3 regions of the Neobacillus canaveralius genome follow, and region 2 is predicted to be linked to each of the others. Evidence: riboswitches for the same ligand, from Rfam matches in the RefSeq annotation. Region 2 holds a riboswitch; each other region holds the start of a gene.
What was found. Region 2 has a riboswitch for lysine ahead of dapA (4-hydroxy-tetrahydrodipicolinate synthase). Riboswitches for the same ligand answer to the same signal wherever they lie in the genome.
Positions count from the first base shown of each region.

Region 1: it holds a riboswitch for lysine, as region 2 does, so the genes downstream of both, ABC255_RS00715 (transporter substrate-binding domain-containing protein) here and dapA (4-hydroxy-tetrahydrodipicolinate synthase) in region 2, are expected to answer to the same signal.
Region 3: it holds a riboswitch for lysine, as region 2 does, so the genes downstream of both, ABC255_RS07080 (aspartate kinase) here and dapA (4-hydroxy-tetrahydrodipicolinate synthase) in region 2, are expected to answer to the same signal.

Region 1 is NZ_JBDFLL010000001.1:140,865-143,135, reverse strand. Features, by position in the region: gene ABC255_RS00720 (amino acid ABC transporter permease) at 1-418, opposite strand, end outside; gene ABC255_RS00715 (transporter substrate-binding domain-containing protein) at 483-1,319, opposite strand; lysine riboswitch at 1,427-1,608, opposite strand; gene ABC255_RS00710 (AEC family transporter) at 1,782-2,271, opposite strand, start outside.
Region 2 is NZ_JBDFLL010000001.1:5,483,268-5,485,538, reverse strand. Features, by position in the region: gene ABC255_RS26860 (DUF2243 domain-containing protein) at 1-28, opposite strand, end outside; gene dapA (4-hydroxy-tetrahydrodipicolinate synthase) at 193-1,074, opposite strand; lysine riboswitch at 1,202-1,382, opposite strand; gene ABC255_RS26850 (class I SAM-dependent rRNA methyltransferase) at 1,526-2,271, opposite strand, start outside.
Region 3 is NZ_JBDFLL010000001.1:1,445,730-1,448,000, reverse strand. Features, by position in the region: gene ABC255_RS07080 (aspartate kinase) at 1-1,224, opposite strand; lysine riboswitch at 1,344-1,522, opposite strand; gene uvrC (excinuclease ABC subunit UvrC) at 1,592-2,271, opposite strand, start outside.

The DNA of each region.
Region 1 (2,271 bases), 5.3 Mb from region 2:
TACCGATCGCATGAGCTGCTTCGAACTGTCCCTTATCAATCGAAACAATCCCGCCACGAACAATTTCCGCCATATAAGCTCCCGTGTTAATCGATACAACAATAATCGCCGCTACAAACACATTCATATCGATACCAAATGCTAACGCAGAACCATAATAAATAACCATCGCTTGTACAATCATCGGTGTTCCACGGAAGAATTCAATATAGATAGAAAGGATTACATTAATTACTTTTAAAAATACTTTTTTCGCTCCACGTTCAGGTACCGGAATTGTGCGAATTACCCCCGCTATTAATCCAATTATTGCCCCTAAAACCGTCCCAACCAGAGCAATCAAAAGTGTTAATCCAGCACCACGAAGGAACATAGGCCAGTTTTCTGAAATTATTTTAACGACCCACTCAAGACTCATCTTTTATCCTCCTTTACTGTATAAAACCGACTGTAATAGGTACATACAGCCGGCTTCCTTAAAATTATTTTGCTGCTGGTTGATTCTTAATAGCTGTATCCATAATGCCTGTACGTTCCTCTTCTGAGATACCTGCTAAAATTTCATTGATTTTCTTGGTAAGGTCACTGCCTTTTTCAAGACCGACAGCAATTGCAGTATCATCTGCTGATGTTTTAAATCCTTCTTCAAATTCAACCATTACATAGTTATCATTTGCCGCTGATGCACTAACACCCTCCGGACGCTCTGAAACGTATCCGTCAATCATTCCTGATTCAAGCGCTACTCTCATTGCTGGGAAGTTATCCATCGCCGTTTTCTTATCTACTCCTTCAATTTGATCAATCACGGAATAGTGGAATGTATTTAATTGAGCTGTAACTTTTGCTCCTTTGAAATCCTGGATAGATGTAGCACCTTCATACTTGCTGCCTTTTTTCACGACCATCACTAAATTGGATGTATAGTAGTTATCCGAAAAATCAATTGTTTCTTTACGTTCTGCTGTTGGTGACATACCTGCAATAATTGCGTCAATTTTACCTGATGTTAAAGCTGGTACAAGGCCATCCCACTCTGTTTTGACGATCACTAATTCTTTACCTAAACCTTCAGCAACTTTTTTAGCAATTTCCACGTCATATCCGCCTGCATACTCTGCAGAGCCACCAATTTTAACCCCACCGTTGGAATCATCGTTTTGAGTCCAGTTAAAAGGAGCATATCCAGCTTCAAGTCCTACCGTAAAAGTATTATCCTCTGATGATCCGGAACCCGAACTTTTACTTGTCCCACATCCTGTTAATAAAAGAAGTGTTGAAATAAACAAAACTATAATAATCGTTAACTTGTTTTTCATGATGTCTCTCCTCCTGTTTTTTTAATAGTTTACTAAAAACAAAAAACGGCCTGAGATAAACTCAGGCCGCAATATGCACAGTTACCTAAAGTCCCCTCTTTTATCCCAAATGAGATAGCACAACCCAATAAACCGGTGAGTTTATTGAGACAGTCCTGCAGTTCTTAACTACAGACCCAGCATGTAATACAGAGAATATTACAAACTTCGGCGACATTTCCTTCTCCTTAGTATCATTGCTTCTCAAACTCCACTAAAGACTGTTAAATATCGCGCCTCTACCTCACTGAAAAAAAGTGAGGTCTTATTAAATTATATTAATATACTACATCATATTGTCGAAATACGTCAACTTGTATTTTACTGACAATTTGACTGAACAATATTGAAACATATGATATTTAAGTAAATCATAAGCTTCAACACCCTTTTAATTATCCAAAATTTACAATAATTACTTTTTTACAATAACAGATTCCCAATGCCCCACAATAAAACAAAACTAATTAGAATCGTTAAGTTTGAGACTGTCCCAATCAATTTCTTATCATAATTAAACTGAACTGCGTAAACTAAAGCTGAGAATGACATAGGCAAAATAAGGGCTAACAGGATTGTGTATCTAAACATATTGTCAAAAGGTAGAACAAAGAACGAAAAGAGTCCTACGCTTAAACCTACAGCATATCTTAAGGTCAAGTATTTTAGTATTTTATTGAAATAACTTTTATCCAAAGAAAAGTCCAGGTAGATTCCGAGCAATACAAGTGATAACGGCATATTAGCTTTTGAAATAACACCAGCCACATCAAGGATAACCGAGGGAAGCTGCAGTCCTATTATACTAATTGTACAAATGGATATATAGGTTAACAAGGGAATAGATCTAGACATTTTAAAAAAAACCTGCTTGAATTCAAATGAGTTTTTATCAGAGGAATAGAAACTTCCG
Region 2 (2,271 bases):
TCAAACGCTCATTATGAATATTAGTCATCTGATTTTCTCCCCCTATTCCAATTTTTACCTAACTATTAGTTTATCCTGACGCAATTAATTCCAAACCATAGGAATAGGGATTATAAGGCGAATGGTAATATTTGAGTATTAATTTTTAGAAAAAAAAACCTGCCCCACAGAGGGGCAGGAATGACAATCAGATTATACCAACGAGTCGATTGGCAGGACTTCTTGCAGCGCACTTTTTTCATCATCATTTAAAGGAATCATTGGCAGGCGGACATCTCCAACCTGGACACCTTGTATATTTAATGCGGCCTTTACAGGAGTAGGGTTTGGTGCCATAAATAATGCTTTCATAATTGGAAGAAGGCTGCGATGTAAAACGGCTGCTTCTTGGACGCGCCCGTTTTTAAACAGTGTGACCATTTCCTGCATTTGATTGCCAATGACATGCGAAGCAACGGAAACAACACCTGCACCGCCGATTGCTAGAACTGGTAGGGTTAGTCCATCATCCCCGCTGTACAAAGTGAATGTATCTGGAGTACGGCTAATGATTTCTGTCATCGCATCTAGATTGCCGCTTGCTTCTTTTACTGCCACAATATTACTACTAATTTCAGAGAGGCGGACAATGGTCTCAACAGAGATGTTTACGGCACAGCGTCCGGGAATATTATAAAGCATTACTGGTAACGAAGTAGCTTCCGCAATGGCTTTAAAGTGCTGAAATAATCCTTCTTGAGATGGCTTATTATAATATGGAGCTACAAGCATAATTCCATCAACGCCTGCTTCTTCTGCCTGTTTCGTTAAGCTGATAGAAGCTCTCGTGTTATTTGAGCCTGTTCCAGCAATGACAGGAACCCTGCCGGCTGCAACTTCGACGACGAATTTAAATAACGCTATTTTTTCCTCTGTTGTTAATGTCGGAGATTCTCCAGTGGTTCCTGCAACTACTAATCCATCAGTACCATTAGCAATTAAGTAATTTACTAGTGTTTTAGTTGCGTTATAGTCAATCTCTCCATGTTGATCAAATGGCGTCACCATAGCTGTTAAAACTTGGCCAAAATTCATCATGCTCACCCTTTACATAATTTTTAAGAAAAATTAGAGGTAGTTCAGGTCAATCAAAAGTAATCGCAAAAAAGCAGCAACGAAGGCTCGCTGCTGCAGTAGAAACATAATCAAAAATCGTTCCGTTGCGTAAGATAGCCCTCCATATAGTCACCTATATGACAGTTCTGTATTTATTCAATAGCAGAACCAGCGGTCTAGACAAATGAGTTTCTATCCGCTTCGGCAAATTCCCCTTTCCACAATCATCATAGGACCTCACTATCCTCCAATTGCGTACTTATGGTCTTTGCGCCTCTATCCTCACTTCAAAAGGTAATGAAGTAAGAAAATATTTAATTATTAATTAATATACCAGAAAATTCTATAAAATTCAAGAGCAAAGGTGCCTGTCACCACTCGTGGACACTGTCCGTGTGGCGTGGACAGTAAATTCCTATGGGCTGGAACTTTATTTTATCTTTTTAATGAAGACTACTTTTAGGTAGTCGGATTCTGGATAGTGTTTATTGGTTCTGAAGTCTTCAGGGAGTGAAAATTCTTCCATTAGTTTATAGCGTTTATTGGATTCCTTAAAGGCGGTATCAATGAATCCTTTAAATTTGTCCATGCCAAAGGAGCTGGCATTTGTTGACGCGAGGATGATTCCGTTATCCTCTGTGATGGAAATTGCTTCTTTTAGTAGGTTTTTATAATCCTTTTCGGCGCTGAAGACAAACTTTTTTGATCTTGCAAAGCTTGGAGGATCAAGAATCACGACATCAAACAGCAGACCCTTTTTCACTGCATATTTGAAGTATTTGAATACATCCTCCACGATGATATCGTGAGTTTCCGCATCAATTCCATTCACTTTAAATTGCTCAATCGTTTTACTTTTGCTTCGATTTGCGAGGTCAACACTGGTCGTTTTCGCTGCTCCACCTAAAGCGGCAAACACTGAAAACACACCGGTATAGGAGAACGTATTTAATACTCGTTTCCCTTTTGAATAGACATCTCGTAATGTTTTTCTTACATCCTTTTGATCTAAGAAAACACCGACCATGGCACTTTCATTCAAATAAACCGCGATATTGACGCTATTTTCTTTCACGATAATGGGAAATTCTCCTCGTTCGCCCGCAACGAAGTCATCTTCTTCAATGTACTTACCGCTTTCATCAAACCGTTTTTTCTGATAAATGGCCTTATACT
Region 3 (2,271 bases), 4.0 Mb from region 2:
TTATTGGCTGTCTGCAGAAAGGCCAAATGCTTGATGCAGTAATTCTACTGCTTTGAGCATGTGTTTTTCTTCGACTACTGCTGAAACTTTAATTTCTGAGGTGCTGACCATTTTAATTTGAATCTCGTTTTCCGCTAATACTTCAAACATCTTCGCTGCAACTCCAGGGTTTGAGATCATCCCTGATCCAACGATTGATACCTTTGCCAGTTTGTTTTCAGCGTCAAGCTGTTCGTAGTTCAGAACATCTTTGCTATTTTCAAGGACATTTAATGTCTCCATAAGGTCCTGCGTTTTAATGGAGAATGCAAGATTTGCTGTTTCTGCCTCTGTTGTGCTTTGAACAATAATATCCACGTTCAAATGGTTCTCAGCTAAGGTTGTAAAAATGGTTGATAAACTGGTTAAAGAATTGGCAAGACCTAACACACTTACCTTTGTGATTTCATCTTCAAATGCCACTCCACGGACTACAAGGTTTTGTTCCATTGATGCTTCCTCCTCAATTACTGTTCCTTCTACTCTCTCCATACTTGAGCGAACCTCAAGTTTAACTTGATAGTTTTTCGCAAATTCTACTGCTCTTGGATGCAGTACTCCTGCACCTAAATTAGCCAGCTCGAGCATTTCATCATAAGAAACGGACTGTAATTTACGTGCACTCTTCACATATCTTGGGTCAGTGGTGAAAACACCTGTTACATCTGTATAAATATCACACTTATCGGCGTTTAGTGCTGCAGCTAGTGCTACCGCTGTCGTATCGGAGCCGCCTCTACCAAGAGTCGTAATCTCCCCAGTTTCTGTAATCCCTTGGAAACCTGCGACAATTACCACTTTACCGTCAGCAAGCTGATTCTTTACAGATTCTGTATTTATCGTAGTAATACGAGCATTACCATGAACTGGCTCTGTAACAATTCCTGCCTGCCAGCCAGTAAACGATACAGCAGGAAGATTTTGCTCATTTAAAGCCATGGACAATAACGAAATTGTTACCTGTTCTCCCGTGCTTAAAAGCATATCCATATCCCGTTTATTGGGCTGTCCAGAAATTTCCTTCGCAAGATTTACCAGTTGATCCGTTGATTTCCCCATTGCGGAGACAACCACAACAACCTGATTCCCCTGATCAGTTTCAGATTTAACGCGCGCTGCAACGTTTAAAATTCTCTCTACACTTCCAACCGAAGTACCACCAAATTTTTGTACAATTAAACCCATCTTTTCCCCTGCTTTCAGTTATAGGTTTAGCTATCATTATAGTTTTCCCCGCAAAAAAAATAAAAAGCAATGAGAAGGCATCTCATTGCTTGAATACACAAAAAAATTCTGCGTCTACAATGTAAGATAGCTCTCCAAGACAATTGTCTTGACAATCCGGCATTTATTAAATGCTCAGACCAGCAAAGAAAGAAATGAGTCTTTCTTCACTTCGGCGACCATCCCCTTTCATGATTCATCGCGGAAGCTCATACTTCTCCGAATCACTACTATTGAAGCTCGCACCTCTACCTTCACTTTAGTATTAAAAAGTGATAGTAATATAATTTCCACTCATTATAGCATAGTGGCATTTTTCTGACAATCACTATAATTGAAGTTTTTTAATTAATTCCTCCGCCACAGGAGCTGGAATTCCGATGGCTCTAAACTCTTCAAATGTGGCTTCCTTCATTTTCTTAACGGAACCAAATTCCTTTAAAAGCTGCTTTTTACGTTTTTCACCGACACCTGGAATATCGTCCAACAGCGATTGAAACGCACTTTTCCCACGGGTTTGACGATGAAAGGTAATCGCAAACCGGTGAACCTCATCCTGAATTCTTTGTAATAAATAAAACTCTTGGCTGTTTCTTCCAAGCGGGATAATTTGAAGGGGATTGCCATATAAAAGCTGCGAAGTCTTGTGCTTATCATCCTTCACCAAACCAGCCAATGGAATATCCAAGCCAAGCTCGTTTTCGAGGACATCTCTAACAGACTCCACATGTCCTTTTCCACCATCAATAATAATAAGGTCCGGCAGCGGCAGTTCCTCTTTTAACGCCCTAGAATACCTTCTTCTTGTTACTTCTCGCATCGATTCATAATCATCAGGACCCTTAACCGATTTAATCTTATACTTACGGTATTCACGCTTATTTGGCTTCCCGTCGATGAAGACTACCATCGCAGATACAGGATCTGTCCCTTGAATATTAGAATTATCGAAAGACTCAATTCGATGCGGGGTATAAATACCCATAAGCTCACCGAGATTTTCAACAG